One region of the Actinomadura citrea genome, then DNA from elsewhere that is predicted to be linked to it. Evidence: riboswitches for the same ligand, from Rfam matches in the RefSeq annotation. Region 1 holds a riboswitch; each other region holds the start of a gene.
The links. A riboswitch is a leader RNA that binds a small molecule or an ion and turns the genes downstream of it on or off. The one in region 1 is predicted to bind S-adenosylmethionine.

Region 1 (3,944 bases):
CCGCGTTCGGCGTCGCCTACGTGTTCACGCCGGTGCCGTCGGCGCAGGAGCAGGCGATCGCGCAGGGGCCGACGTTCTACTACTCCGACGGCAAGACGCAGATCGCCAAGACCGGGATGAACCGGGACGCGGTCAAGCTCGACAAGATCCCCGAGAGCACGCGGGCCGCGGTGATCGCCGCGGAGAACCGCAGCTTCTACGACGACCCCGGGGTGTCGGTCCAGGGCACGGCGCGGGCGCTGTGGTCCACCGCGACAGGCAAGCAACTGCAGGGCGGCTCGACGATCACGCAGCAGATGGTCCGCAACTACTACGGCGGCATCGGCAAGGACCGCTCGGTCACCCGCAAGCTCAAGGAGGTCATGGTCTCCCTGAAGGTGGGCCGGGAGAAGGACAAGGACTGGATCCTCGAGCAGTACCTCAACACCATCTACTTCGGCCGCGACGCCTACGGGGTGCAGGCCGCCGCGCACGCCTACTACAACAAGGACGTCTCGAAGCTGACGCCCGCGGAGGGCGCCTACCTCGCCGCCGCGATCCAGCAGCCGAGCAACTTCGCCGACCCGACCGGTCCCCGCCGCGCCTACTCCGAGCAGCGCTGGCGCGCGATCGTCGGCAACATGGTCCGGGACGGGGCGCTCACCTCGTCCGAGGCGGCCTCGCTGACCTTCCCGGCCCCCGGCAAGGAGAAGATCACCGACGTCCTCAAGGGCCAGCGCGGCTACATGGTGAACGTGGCCAAGAAGGAGCTCACCGAGCGCCGCGGCTACAGCGAGGACGAGATCAACCGCAGCGGGCTGAAGATCACCACGACGTTCGACAAGCGGCTGATGGACGCGATGAAGCAGGCCGTCGCGAACAACGCCCCGAACGGGATGAGCAAGAAGATCCGCACCGGCGCGGTGTCGGTCGACCCGAAGACCGGGCAGGTGCTCGCCTTCTACGGCGGCCGCGGCTACCTGGAGGAGGCGCTGAGCAGCGCCTTCGGCGACTGGGCGCAGGCCGGGTCGGGGTTCAAGCCGATCGCGCTGGCGGCCGCGCTGGACGACGGCAAGACGCTGTCCACCAGCTACGACGGCAGCTCCCCGCAGTACTTCCACGGCGCGTCCATCCACAACGACAGCAACGAGAACTTCGGGACGGTCAACCTCGTCACCGCCACCGAGCACTCGATCAACACCGCCTACGTCAACCTCGGCCAGGACATCGGCAACAAGAAGATCGTCGCCATGGCCGAGAAGATGGGCATCCCCGGATCGCAGATGAAGCCGGCGCAGCGGGACGCCGCCACGTTCCCGCTCGGCGTCGTGTCGCTGCACCCCGTCCAGCAGGCGGGCGTGTACTCGACGTTCGCCTCCGAGGGCGTGCACCGGACGCCGTTCGTGGTGAAGTCGGTCACCGACAACGAGAACCACAAGCGCACCTTCGCCGAGAAGGGCGAGCGGGCGTTCAGCCAGCAGGTCGCCCGTGACGCCACCTACGCCATGCAGAAGGTCGTGCAGGGCGGCACCGGCACCGGCGCGCAGCTGCCCGACGGCCGCGACGTCGCCGGCAAGACCGGAACCACCGACGAGGGCCGCGCGATCTGGTTCAACGGGTTCATCCCGCAGATGGCGACGACGGTCTCGATGTTCCGCAGCGACGGCAAGCCGCTGAACATCCCCGGGTACGGCGCGTACGGCGGGCAGCTGCCCGCCCAGATGTGGCGCTCGTACATGTCGGACGCGGTGAACATCAAGGGCTACGAGCCCGAGTCCTTCGGGGAGCCGTCGATGACGCCCGGCGGCGGCTGGGGCGGGCCGACGCAGGACGTCCCGCCGGGCGGCACGCAGCCGCCGGACACGGGCGGGCCGGTCGAGCCGCCGCCGTCCACGGAGCGTCCCGACATCCCGACGCCCCCCACCGACCTGCCGACCATCATCCCGCCGCAGCAGCCCGGCGGTGGCGGCGATGGGGGCGATGGGGGCGACGGAGGCGACGGTGGGACCGGCGGCGACCCCGGAGGCGGAACGGGCGACGGGCCGCTCGGCCGCCCCGGCACCGGCGGGTAGCCCCCGCGCCCGCCTCTAGTCGCAGGCCTTTCCGATGGTGGCCGGCGTCTCCCTGATCACACTGTCGAGCTGGGAGACGTCGCCGGCGCCGACCCCGGGCGCGGCGGCGCGGAGCCTGCCCGCCTCCGCCTTGAGCGCCTTGCTCAGGTCGGCGTCGTCGGCCTGCTTCGCGAGCCCGTCGACGCGTCCGGCGAGCTGCTCGGTCGCCTGCCGCCACTGCGCGGGCTCCGCCGCCGGAAGGCTCCGCACCTGGGTGACGTACTGCTGGAACGCCTTCTTCGTGTCGGTGCACACCTGGCCGGAGTTGCCGCCGCCCAGCGCCCCGCACCCGCTGAGGGCGCCGAGCACCAGCGCGCCGCCGGCCAGCGTCCGAACCACCCCGTACCGCATCGCACCCTCCCCTTGATCCCCGATCGGCTCCGCATATACTTCCGCATGAGGTCATGAGCGCCAGCGCAAAGCCCCGGCTTGCTGGCCGGCAACCCTTCGTCCGCGATGGGGTGCCCCGGGTGAGGACCTGGCCGGACGCGGCACCGCGTTCCGGCAAGCGCGGATCCCGACGGACATCCCGGGGTCCCCGACCCGGAAGGTTCCGGCATGCCCACGCTGCTCGCCCGCTCCCCCATCACGCCTGCTGTGACGCGCCCCGAGGGGGTCCGGGTTCGCCCGCTTCCCCGCGTCATCGGAGCGGACGTCCCGGTTCCGGTGCGGGACGGCCGCCACGTCCCCTACGCCAACTTCGACTACGCGGCCAGCGCCCCCTGTCTGGAGGCGGTGCACGAGGCCGTCACCCGCGCGCTGCCGTACTACAGCAGCGTCCACCGCGGCGCGGGGTACGCGTCCCAGGTCACGACGTCCGCCTACGAGGACGCGCGGGAGGCCGTGCGGTCGTTCCTCGGCGCGTGGCGGCGCTCGGCCGTGGTCTTCACGCGCAACACGACCGACGCGATGAACCTGCTCGCGCACGCCGTCCCGGCCGGGACGAGCGTCGTCGTCTTCGAGAGCGAGCACCACGCGTCGCTGCTGCCGTGGAAGCGCGCCGTGCGCCTCCCGGCGCCCGCCACCCCGGCCGAGGCCCTCTCGGCGGCCGACCGCGCGCTGCGCTCGTGCCCGATCGGGTCGCGGCTGCTCGTCGTCACCGCCGCGTCCAACGTCACCGGCGAGCTGTGGCCGATCGAGGAGCTCGCGCACGTCGCGCACCGCAACGGCGCCCGTATCGCGGTCGACGCGGCGCAGCTCGTCCCGCACCGCCCCCTCGACATGACCGCGCTCGGCCTCGACTACGTCGCGTTCTCCGGGCACAAGCTGTACGCACCGTTCGGTGCGGGCGTGCTCGCCGGGCGGGCCGACTGGCTGCGCGCCGCCGAGCCCTACCTCAAGGGCGGCGGCGCCAGCGCCTCGGTCGGGGAGACGACCCGGTGGGCGCCCTCCGCCGAGCAGCGGCACGAGGCGGGCTCCCCGAACGTCCTCGGCGCCCTCGCGCTGGCCGCCGCGTGCGAGACGCTGTCCCCGGCCTGGGACGACCTGGCCGCCCGCGAAGAGGAGCTGGTGGAACGTCTGCGGTCGGGACTCGCGGCGCTCCCCCGCGTCAGGGAGCTGACGCTGTGGGGGGAGCGGGCGCCGCGCGTCGGAATCGTGTCGTTCACCGTGGACGGCTGGAACGCGCGGGACGTGGCGCTTACGCTGTCCGAGGAGCACGGCATCGGGGTACGCGACGGGAAGTTCTGCGCCCATCCCTTCGTCCGGCACCTGCTGGGCGAGGACCGGAGCGCCGTCCGCGCGAGCATCGGCATCGGGACGGACGAGGAGCACATCGACCGGCTGCTCACCGCCCTCGCCGCGTTGACTGCGCGCTGACAGCCTCCGACCTGGGAACTCTCGCGCGCAGTCAGA
Region 2 (3,944 bases), 6.0 Mb from region 1:
GTGGCCCGAGCAGGAGACGGTGCGGGCCACGTGGTCGACGCGGGCACCCGGCAGCAGCTCGCAGCAGTCGAGGAAGGCCGACGCCCACCGCTCGGTGAGGAAGCCGGCGTGGTCGGCGCCGAGGATGCCGAGAAGGATCTGCGCGCCGATGTCGTCCGGGAGCAGGCCGAAGTACTCCGGCGGCGCCCAGGGCGTGTGCGAGAAGTGCACGATCTTCAGGTCGGGGCGCCGGTCGCGCAGCATCCGGGGAGCCAGCGACAGGTGGTAGTCCTGGATCGCCGCCTTCGCGCCCTCGGCGGCGTCCCGTGCGAGGGCGTCCGCGAAGGCCGCGTTGTACGCCTCGTAGGACTGCCAGTCGCGCCGGGCGCGGGCGTCGAAATGCGGGTTGCGCGGTGTGTCGTACAACAGGTGGTGGACGAACCACAGCGTCGAGTTGGCGACGCCGTTGTAGGCGCGGTCGAACGTGGCCTCCGGGATGTCGAGCATCCGCACCGCGGCACCGCCGGTCTCGTATCCGGCGAGGTCGAGGCGTCCGTCCGGGGAGCGGCGCGCGGCCGTGCGGTCGGCTTCGCCGAGGCTCGCGCACACCCAGAGAACGTCCGCGCCGCCGGCGGACGGCTCCCGCTCCGTCCCGGCCGGGCGCGGCGGGCCCGGGTCGCGGGGGGCGCCCGTGACGGCGGCGAGGCCCGACACGAGTCCGCCGCCCCCGCGCCGCATGGTGAGCCCGCCGTCGTCCGACAGCGAGAACGACACGGGCCCCCGGTTCGAGGCCACCAGCACTTGGCTCATACGGGAAGGGTCTCAGTTGCGGCCGAGGCGCATCAAAGTGACCCGCGAGGTGGCCGTCATCGCCCGCGCTTCTGGCCGTTCCGTCCGATTAGTCATCCACCCAGGGGGTATCCGGCGGCCATGAGCAAGTCCGAGACGACGAAGACGGTGCTCGTCGCCGGTGCAGCGAACCTCATCCTCGCGATCACGAAGCTGTTCGCCGGCCTGCTGGCCGGGTCCAGCGCCATGCTCGCGGAGAGCGCGCACTCGGTGGCCGACACCCTGAACCAGGGCTTTCTCTACACCTCGCTCCGGCGCAGCGAGCGGCCCCCCGACCGGCGCCACCCCTTCGGATACGGCAACGAGCGGTACGTGTGGTCGCTGCTCGCCGCGTTCGGCATCTTCGTGGCCGGCGCCGGGTTCTCGATCTTCGAAGGCATCCTGACCATGACCGGCCACGGCGGCGGCGGGACGACGGTGTGGCTCGCCTACGCCGTCCTCGGCCTCGGCGCGGTGCTGGAGGGGGCGTCCTGGCTCCGCGCCTTCTACCAGGCCAAGAAGGAGACGCGCGAGAACGACCGCGACCTCGTCGAGCACGTCCGCAAGTCGCCCGACGTGACGTTCAAGACCGCGCTGTTCGAGGACACCGCCGCGATGATCGGCCTCGCCCTCGCCGCCGGCGGGCTCGCGATGCGCCAGATCACCGGCTCGGAGTTCTGGGACGGGCTCGCGTCCGTCCTCATCGGGGTCCTCCTGGTCGTCCTCGCCTTCTCGATCGGCCGGGAGAGCATGGGCCTGCTCATCGGCCGGGCGGCCGACCCCGCCGAGCAGCGCGAGATCCGCGCCGAGATCCTCGGCGCCCCCGGCGTGACCGGCGTGGACGAACTGCTCACCATGCACTTCGGCCCCGAGCAGCTCCTCGTCGCCGCGAAGGTGCACTTCTCCGACGACATCAGCGCCGACGAGGCCGAGGACGTCGCCGGCGAGATCGACCGGCGGCTCCGGGAGCGCGTCCCGACCGTCCGGCACGTGTTCCTCGATCCGACCCAGCGCGTGATCAAGACCTCCGCCGGGTAACGTCTCAATCGCTGGACCCGCCTGTCTGGCATCCGGTCAGTTCATGTAAAGTCACGCATACGAGCTCAAAGCGCTCGTGATCGACAACTTGATACCGCTCATCCAGAGGGGTGCAGGGAGCACAGTGGCCGACGGGCCGGTCTTCCAGCTCAGCCCCCGCACAACTTAATACCGCTCATCCAGAGGGGTGGAGGGACCGGCCCTGCGAAGCCCCGGCAACCACCCGGCTGTGGCGCGTCGCGATCCTGCGAGGCCTGCCGGGAGATGGTGCCAACTCCGGCCTGCGACCAAGGTGGCGCAGGGAAGATGGGGAGAAAGGCCTCGCCCTCATGGCACTCACGCCTGCCACAGACCTCGGACCGGCTACCGCTCTCGTCTGCCGCGAATGCGGCACGTCCCGCGACCTCGGGCCCTTTTACGCGTGTGAGGAATGTTTCGGCCCCCTGGAGATCGCCTACGACTTCGGCGGCGTCACCCGGGAGGCCATCGAGTCCGGGCCGCGCAACATCTGGCGGTACCGCGGGCTGCTGCCCGTCCCGGGCAACGTCGCCGACACCCCGAACACCGAGCCGGGCCTGACCCGTCTCGTCCGCGCCGACAACCTCGCGGAGAGCCTCGGCCTGCAGAGCCTGTGGGTGAAGGACGACAGCGGGAACCCGACCCACTCGTTCAAGGACCGCGTCGTCGCCGTGGCGCTCGCCGCCGCCCGTGAGCTGGGGTTCAAGGTGCTGGCCTGTCCGTCCACCGGGAACCTCGCCAACGCCGTCGCCGCCGCGGCGGCCCGCGCCGGGATCCGCAGCGCGGTGTTCGTCCCGTCGAACCTGGAGTCCCAGAAGATCATCACGACGGCCGTGTACGGCGGGACGTTCGTGACGGTCGACGGCAACTACGACGACGTCAACCGGCTCGCGTCCGAGATCGCCGGTGAGCAGGACGACTGGGCGTTCGTCAACGTCAACGTCCGCCCCTACTACGCCGAGGGCTCCAAGACGCTCGGCTACGAGATCGCCGAGCAGCTCGGCTGGCGGCTGCCGGATCAGATCGTCGTGCCGGTCGCGTCCGGCTCCCAGCTCACCAAGATCGACAAGGCGTTCCAGGAGCTGATCAAGCTGGGCCTGGTCGAGGACAAGCCGTACCGCGTCTTCGGCGCCCAGGCCGCCGGGTGCGGCCCGGTCGCCGCCGCGTTCAAGGCGGGTCACGACGCCGTCCGACCGGTGAAGCCCGACACGATCGCCAAGTCCCTCGCCATCGGCAACCCCGCCGACGGCCCCTACGTCCTGGACGTCGCCCGCCGCACCGGCGGGGCCGTCGAGGACGTGACCGACGAGCAGGTCGTCGAGGGCATCCGGCTCCTGGCCCGCACGGAGGGCATCTTCGGCGAGACGGCCGGCGGCGTCACCGTCGCGACCCTCCGCAAGCTCGTCCAGGCCGGGGCCCTGGACCCGGGCGCCGAGACCGTGATCATCAATTCCGGGGACGGCCTGAAGACCCTGGACGCCGTCGCCCCGGTCGTCGCGCCGTCGGCGAACATCGCCCCGACCCTGGAGGCGTTCCGCGCCGCGGGCCTCGCCTGAGAACGAAGGAGCAGCATGAGCAGCGTGTCCGTCCGTATCCCGACGATCCTGCGGACCTACACCGGTGGCGAGTCCGAGGTGAAGGCCGAGGGCACGACCCTGCGCGCGGTCGTCGCCGACCTCGAGGCCAGCTACTCCGGCATCTCCGCCCGCATCCTGGACGACGCGGGCAAGATCCGCCGGTTCGTGAACGTCTACGTCGGTGACGAGGACGTCCGCTTCGCCGAGGGCCTCGACACCCCGACGCCCGAGGGCGCCCAGATCTCCATCATCCCCGCGGTGGCGGGCGGCTGACGTCCGTCTCGTCCCCTAAAGCCCCGGCACGTCCACCGTGCCGGGGCTTTTCCTTGCACATTTGGGCTATTCCCTCTTCTTCGGAAACCGATTGCCCCAGTGAATGCCGGATTGTGTGACTGTTCGTCCCGTCCGTCCAAACGCGCATGGAAAAAGCTTTAGCGAGCGCCCGTTATGCGGCTCTGATCTTGATCACCACTACTCCGTCACTTGGGTTTTTTGCTGGCCGCA
Region 3 (3,944 bases), 6.3 Mb from region 1:
GGCGGCGGGCGCCAGGCGGATCCGTTCGGGCCGGATGGCCACGACGGCCTTGCGCCCGGGGACCGGATCCGGGAGGCCGACCGGCACCGCGAGACCGCCGACGTCCAGGGCAAGGTCCTCGCGGACCGTCCCCTCCAGCACGTTGGCGGCACCGATGAACTGCGCCACGAAACGGCTCGCGGGGCGCCGGTAGACCTCGTCGGGCGTGTCGAGCTGCTCCAGCCTGCCGCCGTTCAGCACCGCGATGCGGTCCGACAGCGACAGCGCCTCCTCCTGGTCGTGGGTGACGAAGACCATGGTCGTGCCGACACTCCGCTGGATCTTGCGGAGCTCCACGCGCATCTCCCGGCGCAGCTTGGCGTCGAGGTTCGACAACGGCTCATCCAGGAGCAGCACCGCCGGGCGGGTGGCCAGGGCGCGGGCGATGGCCACCCGCTGCTGCTGGCCGCCGGACAGCGCCCGTGGGCGCCGGTCGGCGAACTCCTCGAGACCGACCAGGCGCAGCGCCTCGGCGACCCGCTCCGCGCGCTCCCTCTTGGGCACCCGGTGCACCCGCAGCCCGTAGGCGACGTTGCTCGCGACGGACAGGTGCGGGAACAGCGCGTAGTTCTGGAAGACCATGCCGAGTCCTCGCCGGTGAGGTGGCAGGCCGGTGATGTCGGCGCCGTCGACGAGGATGCGACCGCTCTCGGGCGCCACGAACCCGGCGATGGCGTTCAGGAGCGTGGTCTTGCCGCAGCCGCTCGGCCCGAGGATCGACAGGAACTCGCCGCGCCTCACCGACAGCCGGCCCAGGTCCAGGACGCGGTGGCCGTCGTAGCCGGCGGCCAGGCCCTCGATCTCGACGTGCCCGCGCTCGGCGGACCCGGTGGCGGCCGGGACGCCGCCCGCGGGCGCGCCGGTCAGCGGAAGATCTCGTTCCACCGCTGCTGCCATTCGTTCAGCTTCGGCGTGGCGACGTCGTAGTCCACCCAGTTGAACTTCCGGTAGACGTCCGTGCCGTACTTGATCTTCGACTTGAAGGCGGGGCTGTAGTCGATCTTGCTGTTGGAACCCGCGTACCAGTTGCCCTCGGCGAAGGTCTTCTGGTTGGTCGCGTTCGTGACGTACCCGAGGAACCTGTAGGCCAGATCCGTCTTCTTGCTGTCCGCGGTCAGAAAGTAGCTGCTGAGCGCGCCGACCGCGCCGGACCTCGGGTAGGTGAAGCCGACCTTGCTGCCGGCCTGGGCCATCGCGAAGGCCCGCCCGTCCCAGTACGGCACCACCCACGCCTCACCGTTCTGGATGGCGCTCTGCACGGCCGTCGCGTTCGCCGGATAGGACGACACGCAGCCCTTCAGCTGCTCCAGTTGCTTGAACGCCTTGTCGACGGCCGCGGGATCCGACAGCTTTCCACCCTGGCCGGTCACCAGCGCGCTGAAGAACTCCAGTCCGGGGTTGTAGGTCAGCGGCGGAAGCGCCACGTGCCCGCAGAGGTTCTTGTCGAAGATGTCCTGCCAGTCGACCGGTGCCTGCTCGACCTTGTCGGTGCGGTAGAGCAGGCCGGTCGAGCCGATCGTCAACGGGACGCCGTAGCTCTTCCCGGACACCGTGTTCTTCTCGATCTCCACCGGGTCGAGGTCGCTCCAGTTGCCCACCTTCCCGGTCTCCAGCGGCTGGACCAACTTTCCCGCCACGGCCGGCCGGGCCGCGTCGGGGGTCAGCACGACCAGGTCGAACGGCGGGTTCTTGCCGCCCGAGGCGCGCAGCTGGGTCAGCCACTCGGCGTTGGCGCCCGGGACGAGGTTCACCTTGACGCCCGTGTCTCGCTCGAACGGCTCGACGAAGGACTTCTTGAACAGGTCCTCCCACGGCCCCGAGAACACCGTGACCGTCAGTTCCTTCCCGCCGCCCTTGCCCGAGCCGCCGGTGTCGGCGGTGTCCACCCCGCACGCCGCGGCGGCCAGCAGCGCCACCGCGCTGATGACGGCGAACGCCGATCGCCTTTCCACGTCTTGCTCCTCCATGTCCGAGCCGGCACAGCGATGGGTGTGCGGCGAGCGCACGTCACCGTTCCCCGAAACCTCGGGGAACGCGGCCCTTATGGATCCGCGCTTGTCGTCGCATGTCCGGCAGACGACCGTGTCCTCACCCGGAGCACCCCACCGCGGTCGGAGGGTTGCCGCCCAGCAAGCCGGGGCTTGGCGCTGGAACTCGTGACGCGAGGAAACATACCATATAAAAACGGTCGGAATACTCTAATTTGGACGACCGAAGACTCGGGGTGCCGCCGCCGGGCCTCAGGGGGAGGCCCGGGCGCTACTGGATCTCTAGTTGTTTCACCTGATGGATTACGGGGGCCGTCTCTACCTGCTGGATGCCGTCCAGGGCTGCGATGCGGTCGGTCAGGTAGGTGTAGAGGGCGTCGGCGTTGGGACAGACGACCGCGGCGACCAGGTTGCTGGAGCCTGTGGTGGCGGCGACGAAGGCGGCTTCGGGGTGCCGGGCCAGCGCCTTGCCGACCGGTTCGAGGGCCGGTGGGGAGGTAGTCAGCCAGAGCAGCGCGATCGAGCGGTAGCCGAGCAGGCCGGGATCGAGTTGGACGTCGAAGTACAGCGTGCCGGTGGTGCGGAGTCGGTTCAGGCGGCGCCGGACGCTGGGTTCGGACAAGCGTGTGGCCGCCTGCAAGGTGACGTGGCTTGCTCGGCCGTCCTTGCGTAGTTCTGCCAGCAGGGCCTTGTCCAGGTCGTCAGGCTCGGCCGGTCGCCCGGCGGACGGGACGGGTGGCCGCAAAGCCGCGGCCTGGGCGCCCGTCAGAGCGTTGATCTTGGTGAACCAGCCGTCCGGCCCGCCGTAGAAGGTGCGCAGGAGGCGGTGGGCGGTGATGGAGACGATCGCGGGAGTACGGGGCAGTTTCCGGAGCAGCAGCGACTCGGCGGCCTCGTCGTCGGCCGACTCGGTGACGCAGATCAGTTCGGTGCCGCCGGACACCAGCGCGATGAACGAGGTGTCGGGACGGCGGGCGAGTGCGGTCGCGATGGTCAGCGCGGCGTCCGGGGCGCAGCGGAGCCGGACCATCCAGCGCGGTCGTTCGACCGGCGGGGTGCCGAGCCGGCCCAGGATCCGCAGGCCGGCGGAGGAGTGCAGGCGCCGGTACCGGCGCGCGATGGTGTGCGAGGAAACACCCAGCGCGTGCGCGATCGTACTGAACGCCGCGCGGCCGTCGAGTTGCAGCGCCTGGACGAGTTTCAGGTCCAGGTCGTCGACCGTGAGCGAATCCGTCACATGGCTCTCCGTTTCTGCGTCAAAGCGCCGGATCTTTCGGTGACTGTCGCATGAATACCGAGCTCCTGAGGACACTGGCGTCCACATTGGGATCGTTCGGAGGAGGACGTGCATGTGGGACGTGGCGGTTGTGGGCGGCGGGCCGGTGGGGATGTTCCTGGCGGCGGAACTGCGGCGCGGCGGTGTGTCGGTCGTGGTGTTCGAGCGGAGGGCGTCCGCCGCGGCCGGGCATGAGGACGGCGGTGACCGGGGCTTGCAGGCCCGCACGCTGCAACTGCTGGGGCTGCGGGGTCTGCTCGGTGCGGTGCGGGCGCGGGCGGCGGCCGAGGACGGGCCGGGCATCGCGGACTTCACCGGGGCGCCGGGGGACGCGGCACCGCCCGAGATCGCGGAGCTTGTCGAGAGCTGGGGGACGAGCCGGATGAAGGGCCATTTCGCGATGCTCCCGCTGATCGACCGGGACGGGACGCTGTCCGATGTGCCGGGGCAGCTCCAAGTGTGGCAGGACCGGTTGGTCGAGGTGCTGGCCGAGCGGGCGCGCGGGCGCGGAGCGGAGCTGCGCCATGGCCTCGAGGTCACCGGAGTCAGCGACCGCGGGGACCATGTCGATGTCGCTTTCGCGGACGGGACCGGTGAGCAGGCGCTGTGGGTGGTCGGTTGCGATGGTGGGCGCGGGGTCG

Region 2: another riboswitch for S-adenosylmethionine. It lies ahead of thrC (threonine synthase); the one in region 1 lies ahead of BJ999_RS33570 (aminotransferase class V-fold PLP-dependent enzyme).
Region 3: another riboswitch for S-adenosylmethionine. It lies ahead of BJ999_RS05190 (ABC transporter substrate-binding protein); the one in region 1 lies ahead of BJ999_RS33570 (aminotransferase class V-fold PLP-dependent enzyme).

What each region holds. Positions count from the first base shown of each region.
Region 1 is NZ_JACCBT010000001.1:7,346,113-7,350,056, forward strand. Features, by position in the region: gene BJ999_RS43810 (transglycosylase domain-containing protein) at 1-2,051, shown strand, start outside; gene BJ999_RS33565 (hypothetical protein) at 2,067-2,441, opposite strand; SAM riboswitch class IV at 2,491-2,607, shown strand; gene BJ999_RS33570 (aminotransferase class V-fold PLP-dependent enzyme) at 2,649-3,908, shown strand.
Region 2 is NZ_JACCBT010000001.1:1,311,499-1,315,442, forward strand. Features, by position in the region: gene BJ999_RS06470 (alpha,alpha-trehalose-phosphate synthase (UDP-forming)) at 1-789, opposite strand, end outside; gene BJ999_RS06475 (cation diffusion facilitator family transporter) at 910-1,845, shown strand; SAM riboswitch class I at 2,018-2,158, shown strand; gene thrC (threonine synthase) at 2,175-3,419, shown strand; gene BJ999_RS06485 (MoaD/ThiS family protein) at 3,435-3,713, shown strand.
Region 3 is NZ_JACCBT010000001.1:1,057,474-1,061,417, forward strand. Features, by position in the region: gene BJ999_RS05185 (ABC transporter ATP-binding protein) at 1-936, opposite strand, end outside; gene BJ999_RS05190 (ABC transporter substrate-binding protein) at 903-1,991, opposite strand; SAM riboswitch class IV at 2,086-2,201, opposite strand; gene BJ999_RS05195 (Lrp/AsnC family transcriptional regulator) at 2,299-3,264, opposite strand; gene BJ999_RS05200 (FAD-dependent oxidoreductase) at 3,377-3,944, shown strand, end outside.